DNA from 2 places in the Streptomyces sp. NPDC058985 genome. Region 1 is predicted to be linked to the other one. Evidence: riboswitches for the same ligand, from Rfam matches in the RefSeq annotation. Region 1 holds a riboswitch; the other holds the start of a gene.
The links. A riboswitch is a leader RNA that binds a small molecule or an ion and turns the genes downstream of it on or off. The one in region 1 is predicted to bind glycine.

Region 1 (8,495 bases):
TGGCGCACCGCTTCGACGGAGGCCGGGTCGGCCTGCTTGCCCACGAAGCTCGTGGCGATGTCGACGCCCGCCCACTTGGGGACGAGGAAGAAGATGCCGAAGACCACCAGGATGATGACCACGAGCATCACTACGGCGGCGAACAGCCGCCTGATGAGGTAAGCGAGCACAGCTTACGGCCCGCCGCGGATCGCGGGCCGCCGGAGGTCTTCCGGCGGCCCGCGGTCACGCCGCGCCGGCCTTCACCTGCCTTTCGTGCCGTACGGCGGGTGTACCGGTTACTTCGAGGACTTCAGGCCGAGGTTGACGAAGTCGTACATGCCGCTGTAGCCGTCGGACGTGTAGACGTTCGCCAGGCGGCTGGAGCGCCAGTTGATGAACTTCTCGAAGACGAAGGGCAGGTAGTAGCCGCCCTCCATCACCTTGTGGTTGATCTGCTTGGCGATGTCCGCCTTGCCGGCGTCGTCCAGGGTGGTGACGTACTTGTCGAACAGGCCGTCGATCTCCTTGTCCTTGATGAGCGCGTAGTTGTTGTTACCGCTCTCGAGGATGTAGTCGCTGCTCCACAGCGGGAGACCGTAGCCCTGGACCGACGGGAAGTCGGGGCCCCAGCCCATGATGATGATGCCGTAGTTCTTCTTGATCACGTTCGCGGGGCTGCCGATGATGCCGGCGGTCTGCGAACCGTCGTACTGGTCGATGTCGACCGTGATGCCGATCTTCTTCAGCGACGCCTGGAGCGACTCGGCGGTGGCCACCTCGACCGGCTTGTTGTTGCGGACCGCGATGGTGGTCTTGAAGCCGTTGGGCTTGCCGCAGGCCTTCAGCTCTTCCTTGGCCTTGGCGACGTTGCCCTTCTTGTTGGCACCGGCCATCTCGTACGGGTCGTACTTCTGGCCCTCGGAGCCCGGCACCGCCGGCGGCAGCATGTTGGTGCCGATGTCGCCACCGGCCTGCGGGCCACCGCGCGCGGTCTGGAGGGAGACGTGGTCGGCCCCGTAGAGCACGGCCTTGCGGCAGTGGATGTTGTCGAACGGCTTCACGCTCTGCGGGAAGACCGCGTAGCGGATGTAGCCGGAGACCGGGTTGTCCACGTTGCCCTTGTGCTGCTTCAGGGCGGTGGTGCGGCCCTGGGGCGACAGACCGGTCTGGGCCAGGTCGATGTCGTAGTCGCCGGCGATCAGACGCTGGTCCAGCTCGTTGGCGTTGGTGAAGAACTTGATCGTGATCTTGTCCGGGTACGCCTTGCGGACCGGGTCCGAGTCCTGCTTCCACTCGGTGTTGCGGACCAGGGTGAGGTCCTTGCCCGGGTTGTAGGACTGGAACTTGTACGGGCCGGAGGAGAACGGCTTCAGGCCGTACTTGGACTTGGTGTCCTTGTCCTGGCGGACCGGGGACGCCGAGGTCAGCGCGAGCATCTCCTCGAAGTCCGAGTTGGCCTGCGGCAGCTTGAAGACGATGGTCTTGTCGTCCGGCGTCTCGATCGCCTTCAGACCCAGCTTGTCCGCGGACTTGTCCTTGTAGGGACCCTGGTACTTGTCCTCGGGGTCGAGCACCTCCTTGAGGTACGTCGGACCGCCGGAGAGGACGTCCTGCGCCCACACGCGCTCGATGCCGTACTTGATGTCCTTGGACGTGATCGGCTTGCCGTCCTCCCAGGTGACGCCGTCACGCAGGGTGTACGTGTAGGTCTTGCCGTCGTCCGAGACCTTGGCGACGTCGGTGGCGAGGTCGGGCGTCACGCCCGCGCCCTCCTCACCGGGCGCCGGCGTGTTCGTCACGAGCTGGCGGGAGTAGTACCGCGAGAAGTTCCACATGAAGCCGTAGTAGCCGCGGGTGGTGTCCCACGAGTCGGCGTCCTGGACGCTGGCGAACTTCAGCTCGCCGCCCTTCTTGGCCTGGTCGGCCTGGGCGACCTTGTTGTTCGCGGCGTCGAAGCCGGCCGCGCCGTTCTTCGACCCCTCGCCGTCGCTGTCACCGCCGCCGCACGCCGCCGTGGTCAGCAGCGCGGCGACCACTGCGGCAGCGGCCATGGCCTGCTTGCGCCGCCCTGAGGTGCGTTGGGTAGTCACGATCTCGGATCCTCCGGATTAGATGAGAGACCCCGTGCAGGTGCCACGGGTCGCTTGCCGGTACGGCAGGTCAGCGGGAGCCCTTCGGGTCCAGCGCATCGCGTACGCCGTCGCCGAAGAGGTTGAAGGCAAGAACGGTGATGAAGATCGCCAGACCGGGGATCACCATGTACATGGGATCCGACTGGTAGTAGTCGATCGCGCTGGAGAGCATCTGCCCCCAGGACGACGTGGGCGGCTTGACGCCCACGCCCAGGAAGCTGAGTGCCGCCTCGGTGAGGATGTTGGTGGGGATCATCATCGTCGTGTACACGATGATCGGGGCCACCAGGTTGGGCAGCAGTTCCTTGAACAGGATGTAGAAGCGTCCGGCCCCCAGGGACCGGGCGGCCTCCACGTACTCCCGTTCACGCATGGAGAGCGTCTGGCCACGCACCACGCGCCCGATGTAGGGCCAGCCGAAGAAGCCGATGACGAGGATCATCACGAAGAGGCGCACGCCCGTGCCGCTGAGTCCCAGCATCTCGTTGGGCATCACCGAGACCAGCGCGATGATGAAGAGCAGCTGCGGGAAGGCCAGCAGGCCGTCCATGACCCGGCTGATCAGGGCGTCGACCCAGCCGCCGAAGAAGCCGGCGAGCACGCCCAGGACGGTTCCGATGATCACGGCGACGATCGCGGACAGGAAGCCGACGAGCAGCGAGATCCGGGCACCGTGGACGATGCGGGCGAAGATGTCGCGGCCGTTGACCGGCTCGACGCCGAACCAGTGGTCGCCACTGATGCCGCCGAGTGACCCCCTGGGCGTGCCGAACAGCGGGTCGATCAGGTCCTCGTGGTAGGCGTCCGGGTCCTGCCCGACGATGTTGGTGATCAAGGGCGCGAAGATCGCGACCACGACGAGCAGGAGCACCACGACGCCGCCCGTCAGGGCGAGCTTGTCCCGCTTCAGGCGCTCCCAGGCGATCCTGCCCAGGGAACGCCCCTGTACCGCCTTGGCTTCGGCGCCGGCAACCGCCGCTTCCTCGGCAGCACTCGGGGCCGCTTCCGCGGTCGGCTCGTGCAATGGTGCCGTCATCTGGCAGGGACCCCTCTCAACCGGCGGTAGCCGGCCCGCACTTGCCGCTGTAGCGGCATGATCCGTCCGTCGTACAAAGAGGCGAGCATCCACCCCTTGTTGCGGGAGTCTTCAACGCTTTGGCGATCTGTAGCCAGACTTGACGGTGAATGGATGCGCAACCGTGATGCTGTTCGAGGTGTTCCGTTATCCGGACAGTGGGTAACGGGGGCCGGACGCGGATGAATTGGGGCAGAGGGAACAAGGGTGCGCTTTGCACCCTCATCTACGCGCGAAGATCCCATCCGGTCGCCCCGGAGAGCGACCCGCGACCGTCAGTACCGGCCCCCGGCCGGAGGGTATCCGTACCCGCCCGCCGGCGCCTGCGCGGGAGCGGCGGCATGGGCCTCGCGGTCGTAGAACGGACGGGCGCGGGCGCGCAGCCACATGGCGACCGGGTCGTGGAGGTCGGTCATCGCCACCGTCGACACCGGGAGCCCGTCCGGCACCGCGCCGACGGACTGCTGCATCATCGCGCGCACCGCGTCGACGGCCGGCGGGGAGGTGTCGTAGACCTCGAGACCGATGGCGAGGTACGGCGCCCCGAGCGCCGGCTGCACCCAGGCGCGGCGCAACGCGCGGACCGCCGGGGTGCGGTGGGCGTTCTGCGTGAGCAGGGCGTAGAACTGGGGGATCTCGATGGCCGGTTCGGACAGCCGCAGGGGTCCGGCGGGCTGGCGGTCCAGGCCGGAGGCGATCCGGCGCAGGTCCGGCCAGGGGACGCCGACGCCGCCGCCGGGGGCGTGCGGGTTGAGCCAGAGGCCGAAGTGGTCCGGGTAGAGGGCGCGGGCCGCCTCCAGGCCGTCGACCACCTCGTACGACCTGTTCCAGCCGCTGGCGGACAGCTCCTGGGCGGAGGTGACGCACGGCGCGTAGCCGTAGCCCTCGACCTCCATGTTTCCGTACTGGGCGTCCGGGGAGCCGGCCTGGCCCTGCCACAGCAGCATCCAGACCTGGCCGGAGGTGGGGGTGGCGAGCGCGCGCAGCAGGGCCTCGTAGGCGTCGTAACGCCCGGGCGTCACCTGGCGCAGCATGTTCTCGACCTGCCCGGTCGTGGTGCCGCTGGCGCTCACGTCTGTGGCCCTTTCTGGAAGTTCCCGGTCGTGGAAACAGCTTAAGGCTCCGCGGGGTGGGGGGCGCCTATCAGCTCGGGGGGCGCGGTCGTCCTGCGGGTGCGGCGCCGTCGTGGCTTGTCGCGCCCACGCGGCGGAGCCGCACATGTCACAGCTCCGCGCCCCTGGGCGGCGCCGTCCTGACCGGCGTCTGCAAGTCCCGGTCGTAGACGTTTACAAGTCCCGGTCGTAGAAGGGGCGGACCCTGTCCCTCATCCAGTCGCAGACCGGGTCCTGGGCGGCCTCCAGGAGGACCAGGTTGACCGGCCACTTCGGCGGGGCGGCGGTGAGGGCTCGGCCCAGGGCGTCCAGGGGGAGGGCTCGGGCGTCACCCTCCCAGTGGGTGAGTTCGACGCCGACGAACAGGGCCGGGTCGGCGGTCTCGACGGCGGCCAGGCAGCGGCGGGCGGTGCGCACCACGCCGGTGGCGGCGAACTCGGCGGAGGCCGCGGCGAGGAAGTCCACCGGGTCGTCCTGCCAGTCCGGCTCGAAGAGGCGGACCCGGCCGCCGGACGCGGGCCCGTCCAGCGGGGTGCGGCCGGCCCGGCACAGCTCGGCCACGGCGGGCGGCGGCAGCGGGATGCCGACCACGCCCTCCGGGTTCACGGCGATGCCGACCTGCGGGGGCAGACCGCGGGCGAACTCCGCGGCCGGGGCGACGGTGTACGCCATCTGCGCCCCGGCGATCTGGCGGAGCTGCTCCTCGGAGCTGAAGACCGGCACGTAGGCCTGGCCGTCGATCTCCAGGGAGGGCAGGTCGAGGGGGCCGCTGTGCGGGCCGCCGCCGTTCGGCAGGGGGATCCAGAGGAAGCTGCGGCCGAGCACCTCCACGATCCGCCCGCCGGCGCCCGGTATGCCGAGGGAGGCGGAGAGCACCTCCTCCAGCTCGTTGCCGGGCCAACCGCCGTGCGGGTGGGGGTGTGCCTGTGCCGGGAACCCGGGGAAGTCCATCTGCCTACCGCCTGCCTGGTACCGCTGTCCTGGCTGAAAAGGCTAACCCGTTCGGCCCAGCTCCCCGCGGTCCGTCATCCGGTGAAGGCGATGCGGCGGAGGGTGTCCGCGGCCGCCCGGTCCAGGACGATCGCCGAGGCGCAGCCGGCGGGCAGGGCGCCCCCGGTCACGGCGCGCAGCAGGCGGGAGTTGGCCGCGCGGTGCCGCAGGAACGCGTACCGCGAGACGCCGCGGCCGCGCTCGCGCTGTCCGGCCAGGGCCTGGTCGACGCCGACGTCGAGGATCAGCAGGTGCAGGGTGCCGTCGCGGCGGCGGGCCTCCCGGGCCAGCCAGCCGCGCACCCAGGACTGTGTGCCGCAGTCGTGCACGACGACGCCCTCGCCGGAGCGCAGCGCCTTGCGGAGCCCCGCGTAGTGGGCGAGGCGGACCAGGGGGCGGTAGAGCGCGTACGGCAGGAAGCCCGGCATGCGGCGCTCCCAGCGGTCGCGCATGTCCTGGGAGTCGATGCGCGGGCCGCGCACGGTGCGCGCCATCAGGGTGGACTTGCCGCTGCCGGGCAGGCCGGTGATCACCACCAGGTCCCGGGGCCCGAAGAGCAGGGCGTGCGGGCTGCGCCCGTCCCGCTCGCGCAGGTCGCGGACGACGGGCGCGGGCCGTTCGGCGCACGACTGCGGGGCCGGGGCGGAGGGCTGCTCGGGCAGCGCGAGACCCGAGGTCGTGGCGTAGGCCGTGGTCCTGTTCACCGTGATCGTCTCCCCTGGGGCGGTTCACGAGTTCCCATCCCCGTCGAGTGTAAAGAGAAGGTAATGCGCTGGTCTCGCGTTTTCGTTCGCTTACTGCCACAAGCCGGTTACAGATCACGGTCTGCCACGAATCGGCCGGTCGTGCAATGATGGCGGCGCCAACTGCATACCGGCCGTTTGAATCCGCGCGGGAGAGTCCCCGGCCACGCCGGGGCGCCGAAGGAGCAAGTCCCTCCCTTGAATCTCTCAGGCCCCCGTTACCGCGCGGGCGAGGCACATCTGAAAAGCGGGCCGCCGCCCGACGGCTGCCCCACCCAAGGTGCAAGCCCTGATCGCCGTACTCCGGTGGTCGTGGCGAACCTCTCAGGTTCCGATGACAGATGGGGAGGACCGACCTCGCCCGTGCCGTCCTGTCCTGGGAGACGACCGACCGATGAGCAGTTCGAACACCCGCCGTACCGCGCTCGACGCCACCCATCGCGCGCTGGGCGCGACGATGACCGACTTCGCCGGCTGGGACATGCCCCTGCGCTACGCCTCCGAACGTGACGAGCACGTCGCGGTGCGCACCCGGGCCGGTCTCTTCGACCTCTCGCACATGGGCGAGATCACCGTCACCGGGCCGCAGGCCGCCGCGCTGCTTGACTTCGCGCTGGTCGGCAACATCGGCGGCGTGAAGCCGGGCCGCGCCCGCTACACCATGATCTGCCGCGAGGACGGCGGCATCCTGGACGACCTGATCGTCTACCGCCTGGCGGACGCCGAGTACATGGTGGTCGCCAACGCCTCCAACGCGCAGACCGTGCTCGACGCGCTGACCGAGCGGGCGGCCGGCTTCGACGCCGAGGTGCGCGACGACCGCGACGCCTACGCGCTGCTCGCCGTGCAGGGCCCCGAGTCCCCGGGCATCCTCAAGAGCCTCACCGACGCCGACCTGGACGGCCTGAAGTACTACGCCGGTCTGCCCGGCACGGTGGCCGGTGTCCCGGCGCTGATCGCGCGCACCGGCTACACCGGCGAGGACGGCTTCGAGCTGTTCGTGAAGCCGGAGCACGCCGTCGAGCTGTGGCAGGCGCTGACCGCGGCGGGTGAGGGCGTCGGCCTCGTCCCCTGCGGCCTGTCCTGCCGGGACACGCTCCGCCTGGAGGCGGGCATGCCGCTGTACGGGCACGAGCTGACCACCTCCCTGACGCCCTTCGACGCCGGGCTCGGCCGGGTGGTGAAGTTCGAGAAGGAGGGCGACTTCGTCGGGCGCGCCGCGCTGACCGGGGCCGCCGCCGAGGCCGAGCAGAACCCGCCCCGCGTGCTGGTCGGCCTGGTCGCCGAGGGCCGCCGGGTCCCGCGCGCCGGGTACCAGGTCGTCGCCGGCGGCGAGGTGATCGGCGAGGTCACCTCCGGCGCCCCCTCCCCCACGCTGGGCAAGCCGATCGCCATGGCGTACGTCGACGCGGCGCACGCGGCACCCGGGACCGAGGGTGTGGGCGTGGACATCCGGGGCAGCCACGAGCCGTACGAGGTCGTGGCACTGCCCTTCTACAAGCGCCAGAAGTAGACACCGAGGGCGGAGGGCCACCGGCCCACCCGCGCGTGTCCTTGCTGCTCAACGGCAGTGTCAGCAGTCCCCCATTCATCAGCAGTCACCCGCGTACAGGAGAATCCAGGCCATGAGCAACCCCCAGCAGCTGCGCTACAGCAAGGAGCACGAGTGGCTGTCGGCCGCCGAGGACGGCGCCTCGACGGTCGGCATCACGGAGCACGCGGCCAACGCGCTCGGTGACGTCGTCTTCGTGCAGCTTCCCGAGGTCGGCGACTCGGTGTCCGCGGGCGAGACCTGCGGCGAACTGGAGTCGACCAAGTCCGTCTCCGACCTGTACTCCCCCGTCTCCGGTGAGGTCATCGAGATCAACGAGGACGTCGTCAACGACCCGTCGCTGGTGAACAGCGCCCCCTTCGAGGGCGGCTGGCTGTTCAAGGTCCGGGTCACGGACGAGCCGGGCGACCTGCTCTCCGCCGACGAGTACACCGCATTCGCCGGCGCCTGAGGAGTCACGGACGCATGTCGCTTCTGAACACACCCCTGCACGAGCTCGACCCCGACGTCGCCGCCGCCGTCGACGCCGAGCTGGACCGCCAGCAGTCCACCCTGGAGATGATCGCCTCCGAGAACTTCGCGCCCGTCGCGGTCATGGAGGCCCAGGGCTCGGTCCTGACCAACAAGTACGCCGAGGGCTACCCCGGCCGCCGCTACTACGGCGGCTGCGAGCACGTCGACGTGGTCGAGCAGATCGCCATCGACCGGGTCAAGGAGCTCTTCGGCGCCGAGCACGCCAACGTGCAGCCGCACTCCGGCGCCCAGGCCAACGCCGCCGCGATGTTCGCGCTGCTCAAGCCCGGCGACACGATCATGGGTCTGAACCTCGCCCACGGCGGGCACCTGACCCACGGCATGAAGATCAACTTCTCCGGCAAGCTCTACAACGTCGTCCCGTACCACGTCGGT
Region 2 (8,495 bases), on a different contig from region 1:
ACCAGATCTCGCCGGAGGACTTCGGGACGAGCAACCAGTAGGGTTTCCCCGAATCGGGGCACGCGAAACCACTCTTAGGGTGATTATCACTCGGCGTGCCGAGTGTGGCGATCGTTGACGCACCCTTGGTGACTGCCTACCTTCGAGGAGGCAGGTCAAGGACGGAGGTCGGCGTGAGGATCAGCGGCGACGGTACGGCTGGGGGTGGCCCCGGGTTCGGTCCCGGGGCAAGTGGTCCGTACCCTCCCCAGGACTCTCGGCTCCGCTCGGGCGGGGGGTACGCGCAGCAGGCCGGCGCGCCCGATTCCGCTCCGCAGCGGCCGGCCGCCGTGCCGACCAGCGGAGGGGCGGCGTCCATGACGTCCGAGGAGATCGGCTACCGCGGGCCGACGGCCTGCGCGGCCGCCGGCATCACCTACCGGCAGCTCGACTACTGGGCCCGTACGGGGCTCGTCGAGCCCAGTGTGCGGCCGGCCCACGGGTCGGGCACACAGCGCCTGTACAGCTTCCGCGACGTGGTCGTGCTGAAGATCGTCAAACGCTTCCTCGACACCGGGGTGTCCCTCCAGAACATCCGGACCGCCGTCCAGCACCTGCGGGAGCGCGGTTTCCGTGACCTGGAGCGGATGACGATGATGAGCGACGGCGCCACGGTCTACGAGTGCACCTCGCCCGACGAGGTGCACGCCCTGCTCCAGGGCGGCCAGGGCATCTTCGGGATCGCCGTCGGCGTGGTCTGGCGGGACGTCGAGAGCGCCCTGTCCCAGCTGCACGGAGAGCGGATCGACACCGGGGAGACCCTGGTCGGGCACAATCCGGCGGACGAGCTGGCGCGACGCCGCAACAGGGCGGTCTGAGCGGCGCCGGTCCGCCCGGCGCGCGGGCCGACCGCTGGCGGCCGCATTGTCAGTGGCGTAGGGCAGCATCGGAGATGTGAGAACCGCGCCCACGATCCTGCATCTCGACATGGATGCCTTCTTCGCCTCGGTGGAGCAGGCGTCCAAGCCGAGTCTGCGCGGGAAGGCCGTGGTGGTGGGCGGCCTGGGGCCGCGGGGTGTCGTCGCCACCTGCTCGTACGAGGCGCGCGTCTTCGGCGTCCACTCGGCGATGCCCATGGGCCAGGCCAGGCGGCTGGCGCCCAACGCCGCCTATCTCGTCCCGCGGTTCGAGCTGTACCGGTCGATCAGCGAACAGGTGATGCGGCTGCTCAGGGAGTTGTCGCCGCTGGTGGAGCCGCTGAGCCTGGACGAGGCGTTCGTGGACCTGGAGGCCGGGGGGACGGCCTGGGACGCGGCGTCGGCGCGGCTGGCCGGGACGAAGCTGCGCACGGACATCCGAGCCGTCACGGGCCTCACCGGATCCGTGGGACTGGCCGCCTCCAAGATGCTGGCCAAGATCGCCTCCGAGGAGGCCAAGCCCGACGGGCTGGTCCTGATCCCGCCGGGGACGGAGCGGGCCATGCTGGAGCCCATGTCCGTGCGGACCCTGCCCGGCGTCGGCCCGGCGACCGGCGACCACCTGCGCCGGGCCGGCATCACCACCGTCGGGGAGCTGGCCGAGGCGGGCGAGGACGAGTTGGTGCGGCTGGTGGGCAAGGCGCACGGACACGGCCTGTACGCCATGGCCCTGGCGCTCGACGAGCGGCCCGTCGTGGCCGAGCGGGAGACCAAGTCCGTGTCGGTCGAGGACACCTACGACGTGGACATCCACGACCGGGTGCGGGTCGGCGTGGAGGTGGGCCGGCTGGCCGACCGGTGCGTGCGCCGGCTGCGCGCTTCCGGGCTGTCCGGGCGGACCATCGTGCTCAAGGTGCGCAGATACGACTTCTCCACGCTGACGCGCTCCGAGACGCTCCGCGGGCCCACGGACGACCCGGCGGTGGTGCGGGAGGCCGCCGCCCGGCTGCTGGACTCGGTGGACACCACGGGGGGTGTGCGGCTGCTCGGGGTCGGCGTCAGCGGCCTGGCCGACTACACGCAGGAGGACCTGTTCGCGCAGGCGGCGGGGGGCGGGGCCGAGGGCCCGGCCGAGGAGCCGGAGACCGAGCCCGCCGCGGAGCACCGCCCGGCGGCACCCGCGGAGCGCCGCTGGCCGTCGGGGCACGACGTGCGGCACGCGCGGTTCGGGCACGGGTGGGTCCAGGGGAGCGGGCTGGGGAGGGTTACCGTGCGCTTCGAGACGCCGTACTCGCGGACCGGGCGGGTGCGGACCTTTCCGATGGACGACCCGGAGCTGACGCCCGCGGATCCGCTGCCGCTGGTTCCGTCCGGGACGCTAAGACCCGAAGGCCCGGCCAGACCGGTGGCCGGCTGACCGTGCCGTGCGTCCCGTACGTGCCGCGTCCGTCGTGGGGGCGGAGCGTCAGGCCTCCTCGTTGCCCTTGCCCGCCAGCTTGCCGAAGTCGTGATCGGGGAGCGGGGGAGCGGCGGCCACGTCGAGGCCGTAGTGGTGGTACAGCTGGAGTTCCTGTTCCGGCGAGAGGTGGCGGCCGACGCCGAAGTCCGGTGCCTCCTTGATCAGCGCCCGGTCGAAGGGCACGCGCAGGGTGCCCTCGACCAGCTCGCTGGGCTCCAGGGGTACGAAGGCGTCCCTGCTGAAGAGGCCCGTGCGGATGGCCGCCCACTCGGGCACGCCGGTGGCATCGTCGAGGTACACCTCGTCCACGGTGCCGATCCTGGTGCCGTCGCGGTCGAACGCCTTGCGGCCTATCAGGTTCCGCGGGTCGATGTCAGTACGCACGGGCCCTCCACTTGGTCACCACTTGGTCGCACTGGGGTCGCACACCAGCCGCCGAAATCATCCGTAAGTACTACAAAAAACTACATATGGCCGGTCGGCCACTCGAAGGTCCGTGCAGCGGGCTCGCTGGTACGCTGGCAAACGGCTGCTGACCCCGCGCGGGAGAGTCCTCCGGACACCATCGGAGGCGCCGAAGGAGCAAATCCTCCCCGGAATCTCTCAGGCTCACGTACCGCACGGACGAGGTCACTCTGGAAAGCAGAGCGGGTGTCGACGGCTTCCGCTCTCACCGACGGTGAAAGCCGGGACGCCCTCGGGCCGCCCCGGTGAAGCTCTCAGGTTGAGATGACAGAGGGGGAGGCCGTCCGGGTACCCGCGCCGTGGTGCCCCTCGAAGGTCGTCAGACCAGGAGGCCTCCGCAATGACCGCCCACCGCACTCCGCTCACCGCACTCGAACAGGCAGCGCCGTTCGAGCAGCGCCACATCGGCCCCGACCACGAGGCCCGGGCCAAGATGCTCGCGCAGGTCGGTTACGGTTCGCTCGACGAGCTGACGGCCGCCGCGGTGCCGGATGTGATCAAGAACGCCGACGCGCTGGACCTGCCGGGCGCGCGCTCCGAGGCCGAGGTGCTGGCCGAGCTGCGCTCGCTGGCCGACCGCAACCAGGTCCTGGACTCCATGATCGGCCTCGGTTACTACGGCACCTTCACCCCGCCGGTCATCCTGCGCAACGTCATGGAGAACCCCTCCTGGTACACCGCGTACACGCCGTACCAGCCCGAGATCTCCCAGGGCCGCCTGGAGGCCCTGCTCAACTTCCAGACCATGGTCGCCGAGCTGACCGGCCTGCCCACCTCCGGCGCCTCCCTGCTGGACGAGGGCACCGCCGCCGCCGAGGCGATGGCGCTCTCCCGGCGCATGGGCAAGAACAAGAAGGGCCTCTTCCTGGTCGACGCGGACGTGCTGCCGCAGACCATCGCCGTGATCCAGACCCGTGCCGAGCCGACCGGCGTCGAGGTCGTCGTCGCCGACCTGAGCGAGGGCATCCCGGCCGAGGTGGCCGAGCGGGAGATCAACGGCGTCCTGCTCCAGTACCCGGGCGCCTCCGGTGCCGTACGCGACATCAAGCCGGTCGTCGAGCGGGCGCACGAGCTGGGCGCGCTCGTCACCGTCGCCGCCGACCTGCTCGCCCTCACCCTGCTCACCTCGCCCGGCGAGCTGGGCGCGGACATCGCCGTCGGCACCACCCAGCGCTTCGGTGTGCCGATGGGCTTCGGCGGGCCGCACGCCGGCTACATGGCCGTGCACGAGAAGTTCGCGCGGAGCCTGCCCGGCCGCTTGGTCGGCGTCTCCGTGGACGCGGACGGCAACAAGGCCTACCGCTTGGCCCTGCAGACCCGCGAGCAGCACATCCGCCGCGAGAAGGCCACCAGCAACATCTGCACCGCCCAGGTGCTGCTCGCCGTCATGGCCGGCATGTACGCCGTCTACCACGGTCCCGAGGGCCTGCGGGCCATCGCCCGGCGCACCCACCGGTACGCTTCGATCACCGCCGCGGGCCTCGCCGCGGGCGGCGTCGAGATCGTCCACGGCGCCTACTTCGACACCGTCACCGCGCGGGTGCCCGGCCGGGCCGACGCGATCGTGCACGCCGCCCGCGAGAACGGCATCAACCTGCGGCTCGTCGACGCCGACCACGTCTCCTTCGCCTGCGACGAGACCACCACGCGCGCCCAGGTCGGCGGCGTGTGGCACGCCTTCGGCGTCGAGGGCGACATCGAGGCGCTGGACGCGGAGACCGCGGAGACGCTCCCCGAGGCCCGGCTGCGCACCGACGAGTTCCTGACCCACCCGGTCTTCCACCAGCACCGCTCCGAGACGGCGATGCTGCGCTACCTGCGCCGCCTCGCCGACCGGGACTACGCGCTGGACCGCGGCATGATCCCGCTGGGCTCCTGCACCATGAAGCTCAACGCCACCACCGAGATGGAGCCGGTCACCTGGTCCGAGTTCGGCGCGCTGCACCCCTTCGCGCCCGCCGAGCAGGCGCAGGGCTACCTGACCCTCATCCGTGAGCTGGAGGAGCGGCTCGCGGAGGTCACCGGGTACGACAAGGTCTCGCTGCAGCCCAACGCCGGGTCGCAGGGCGAGTTCGCGGGCCTGCTCGCCGTACGCGGGTACCACCGGGCCAACGGCGACGAGCAGCGCACCGTCTGCCTCATCCCGTCGTCCGCGCACGGCACCAACGCGGCCAGCGCCGTGATGGCCGGCATGAAGGTCGTCGTCGTCCGGACCGCCGAGGACGGCGAGATCGACGTCGAGGACCTGCGCGCCAAGATCGAGCAGCACCGCGACGAGCTGGCCGTGCTGATGATCACGTACCCGTCCACGCACGGTGTCTTCGAGGAGCACGTGGCCGACATCTGCGGCCGGGTGCACGACGCCGGCGGTCAGGTCTACGTGGACGGCGCCAACCTCAACGCCCTGGTCGGCCTCGCCAAGCCCGGCCACTTCGGCGGCGACGTCTCCCATCTGAACCTGCACAAGACGTTCTGCATCCCGCACGGCGGCGGCGGTCCCGGCGTCGGCCCGGTGGCCGTACGGTCGCACCTGGCGCCGTACCTGCCCAACCACCCGATGCAGCCCGCGGCAGGCCCGCAGACGGGCGTCGGGCCCATCTCCGCGGCGCCCTGGGGGTCGGCCGGCATCCTGCCGATCTCCTGGTCGTACGTGCGGCTGATGGGCGGCGAGGGCCTCAAGCGCGCCACGCAGGTGGCCGTGCTGTCCGCCAACTACATCGCCAAGCGGCTGGAACCGCACTTCCCGGTGCTGTACACCGGCCCCGGCGGGCTGGTCGCGCACGAATGCATCATCGACCTGCGCCCGCTGACCAAGGCGACCGGCGTGAGCGTCGACGACGTCGCCAAGCGGCTGATCGACTACGGCTTCCACGCGCCGACGATGTCCTTCCCGGTGGCCGGCACGCTGATGATCGAGCCGACCGAGTCCGAGGACCTGGCCGAGCTGGACCGGTTCTGCGAGGCGATGATCGCCATCCGCGCGGAGATCGAGAAGGTCGGCTCCGGCGCCTGGCCCGCCGACGACAACCCGCTCGGGAGCGCGCCGCACACCGCCGCGGCCCTGGGCGGTGTCTGGGAGCACGCGTACACGCGCGAGGAGGCCGTCTTCCCGGCCGGGGTGTCCGCCGCCGACAAGTACTGGCCGCCGGTGCGCCGCATCGACCAGGCCTTCGGTGACCGGAACCTCGTCTGCTCCTGCCCGCCGCTGGACGCCTACGAGGACTGATCGCCCAGTACGCCCAGTACGGCCTACTACGACGAGAGGCTCCGTACCGACCCGACGGGCGGTACGGAGCCTCTCGTCGTGTCAGGCGGTCGCGAGCGACACCTCCGTCGACTTGATCAGCGCGACGACGGGAGAGCCGACGGACAGGCCCAGGTCCTCGGCGGCCTCCTTGGTGACGACGGCGGTCAGCGCGCCGCCCTCGACCGCGATCCCGACGGACGCCATCGCACCCCCCGTGGTGAGTGCGGTGACGGTGCCGGGCAGCCGGTTGCGGATCGACAGGCCCTCGGCGCGCCCGGTGGCCAGGGCGACCTCCGTGGACTTCACCAGGGCCCGGACGGCGGTACCGGCCGCGAGCGCCAGGTCGTCGGCGGCGTCCCGGGTGATCGCCGAGGTGAGGTCCTGGCCGCCGGAGAGGCGGACCTTGACCGTCGCCATGGCCTCGCCCGGGGTGACGGTGGTGACGGTGCCGGGGAGCTGGTTGCGGATGCTCAGGCTCATGGGGGGACCGTAGCCCTGAGAGGGGAGCTGTGCCGGGCACCCGGGGCGTTGGAGGTAACGCGATATGGCGTCGAAACCAGGGAAGGAGGCTCGGGCGGAAGGGGAGAGGGCTTGGGGAGGCGGCCGTGACCGCGTAGGCGCGGCGGATTACGGGGAGTGATCGGCCTTGGGCACACATCGGGGCCGGTTCGCAACCGTGGCTGCGGGCCGGCCCCATGACGCGCCGGCGGAGTGATGTCACCCCGGCCGGCGGGTGCTCAGGCGGCGGTGATCAGACCCGCGCCGACGGGGCGGTGCGGGGCGATGATCTGGCCGTCCGGCAGAAGCTCACCGGTGTCCTCGAAGAGGACGACGCCGTTGCACAGCAGGCTCCAGCCCTGCTCCGGGTGGTGCGCCACGAGGCGGGCGGATTCCCGGTCGGCGGAGTCGGCTGACGGGCACGGTGGCTGGTGCTGACACATGAGTGGGGTCTCTCGGTCTGTGGTGATGGGTGAGTCTGCTGTCTTGTCTGTCCCGCGGCGTGAAGCGTTGTTCATGGCCGCCCCCCGTATGTTCAAGTCGGTCCGAACCCAGTGTTGCCCCACGGGCGCCGATCCGCAGGTATTTCGCAGCACCGCTTCTCACCCGTTGATGACGCATCACCCGCGCGGACGGTTCAGCCCAACTGCACTGTCACTTCGGGTGGTTCGGCATGGCCGAATGGGGCTAGTCCGCGCGGGTGGGTGCGATGCGGGTCAGGCGGGCGAGCTCAGCAGCCCCGTAGGTGTCACCCGGTGCGTGAGGACCGGCAGCAGCTCGGCGACCCGGTGCGGACGGTGGGCCGCGATGCCCGGAGGCGCGGGCGCCAGCGGAATCAGCAGGTCGGCGGCGGCGGGGTGTCCGGCGGCGGCGTCCGCGGCGCAGTCGCCGTGCAGCCACAGCGTGAGCATGTACAGCTCGGGAACCGACAGCAGACGCGGCTGGTAGGGCTGGGGCACCGACTCGGCCTGCCGCAGCGCGCGTTCGGTCGAGGCGACGTAGGGACCCTCGAAGAAGTGCGAGAACGCCCAGCCGTCCGGGGTCAGCATGGTCTCCGCGGCCGCCACCGCCCGGTCGCCGCAGCGGATCAGGAACCGCCACCCGGCCAGCCGCGTCGCCGTCGCGCCCTCCGCCGTGACCCGGTCCAGGACGTGCACGGGCAGCGGCAGTTCGGGCGCGACGGGGCCCTGGGCACCGAGCAGCCCGGGAGTCCGGGCCTCGTGGACCGCGGTGGGCGAGGAGAGGGCGGTGAGGACGGAGCGCAGGGCGGGCGCGGGGGCCGGCGGGACACGCAGGGGCATGGTGGGTCGCCTCTCATTCGAAGGCACGGTGGCGCGAGGGCGGAGCGGGGCGGACGACGCTGTCAGCTCACAGGGCTGGGGAGGCAGGGGCCGGGGTCCGGGAACCGAGAAGGGGGTGAGGTCTGCCGCGTGTCAGCTCGACGACGGCATCCTTCGACCGTGGGCGCCGGTCTTCTGCCTTCAGCGGAGTTTATACGACATGTGTTCAGACTGTGTTTCGGCTAGCCGATTCCGGCAACCAGTACAAGGTTGCATTCGGTCGTGGAGATGCGGGATTTCTCCGGATTTTCCGGCCGGTGCACGACGGTGACCTCGGGGAATGTTCACCGAGCGGTCGGCCAATTGTCGTCGGCGTTTTTCACGAGTTACCGGACCCGGAAACTGCTCCGCGCGCCATGCCTGGTGAATGTGCCACCGGTCACATCGGCACAGCGTAGCGGGTGCCGGGCCGCCGCGGGACGTTATCGATCGCTTCGGCTGGGCATCATCCAACCTGACCGGCCACCGGCGGCCGGATCTTCGACTGCCGCTCGCAGAAGGGAAGCCTCCATGGGGGAGAAGGTCGTGGCAGGTCAGTTCGACCTGTCCGATCGCCAGCGCTACCGCGAGAAGCTGCAGCGGTGCCTGAC

Region 2: it holds a riboswitch for glycine, as region 1 does, so the genes downstream of both, gcvP (aminomethyl-transferring glycine dehydrogenase) here and gcvT (glycine cleavage system aminomethyltransferase GcvT) in region 1, are expected to answer to the same signal.

What each region holds. Positions count from the first base shown of each region.
Region 1 covers NZ_JBHYJX010000060.1:3,343-11,837, forward strand. Annotated here, with positions in the region: gene ACFW01_RS34365 (ABC transporter permease) at 1-170, opposite strand, end outside; gene ACFW01_RS34370 (ABC transporter substrate-binding protein) at 279-2,072, opposite strand; gene ACFW01_RS34375 (ABC transporter permease) at 2,143-3,150, opposite strand; gene ACFW01_RS34380 (enhanced serine sensitivity protein SseB C-terminal domain-containing protein) at 3,465-4,262, opposite strand; gene ACFW01_RS34385 (enhanced serine sensitivity protein SseB C-terminal domain-containing protein) at 4,476-5,252, opposite strand; gene ACFW01_RS34390 (AAA family ATPase) at 5,327-5,995, opposite strand; glycine riboswitch at 6,174-6,268, shown strand; gene gcvT (glycine cleavage system aminomethyltransferase GcvT) at 6,429-7,547, shown strand; gene gcvH (glycine cleavage system protein GcvH) at 7,660-8,037, shown strand; gene glyA (serine hydroxymethyltransferase) at 8,052-8,495, shown strand, end outside.
Region 2 covers NZ_JBHYJX010000021.1:8,098-16,592, forward strand. Annotated here, with positions in the region: gene ACFW01_RS19690 (bifunctional nuclease family protein) at 1-41, shown strand, start outside; gene ACFW01_RS19695 (MerR family transcriptional regulator) at 174-857, shown strand; partial or broken gene ACFW01_RS19700 (DNA polymerase IV) at 934-2,407, shown strand; gene ACFW01_RS19705 (PRC-barrel domain-containing protein) at 2,362-2,739, opposite strand; glycine riboswitch at 2,889-2,984, shown strand; gene gcvP (aminomethyl-transferring glycine dehydrogenase) at 3,161-6,046, shown strand; gene ACFW01_RS19715 (TOBE domain-containing protein) at 6,128-6,547, opposite strand; gene ACFW01_RS19720 (DUF5999 family protein) at 6,805-7,008, opposite strand; gene ACFW01_RS19725 (hypothetical protein) at 7,282-7,866, opposite strand; gene ACFW01_RS19730 (glutamate--cysteine ligase) at 8,416-8,495, shown strand, end outside.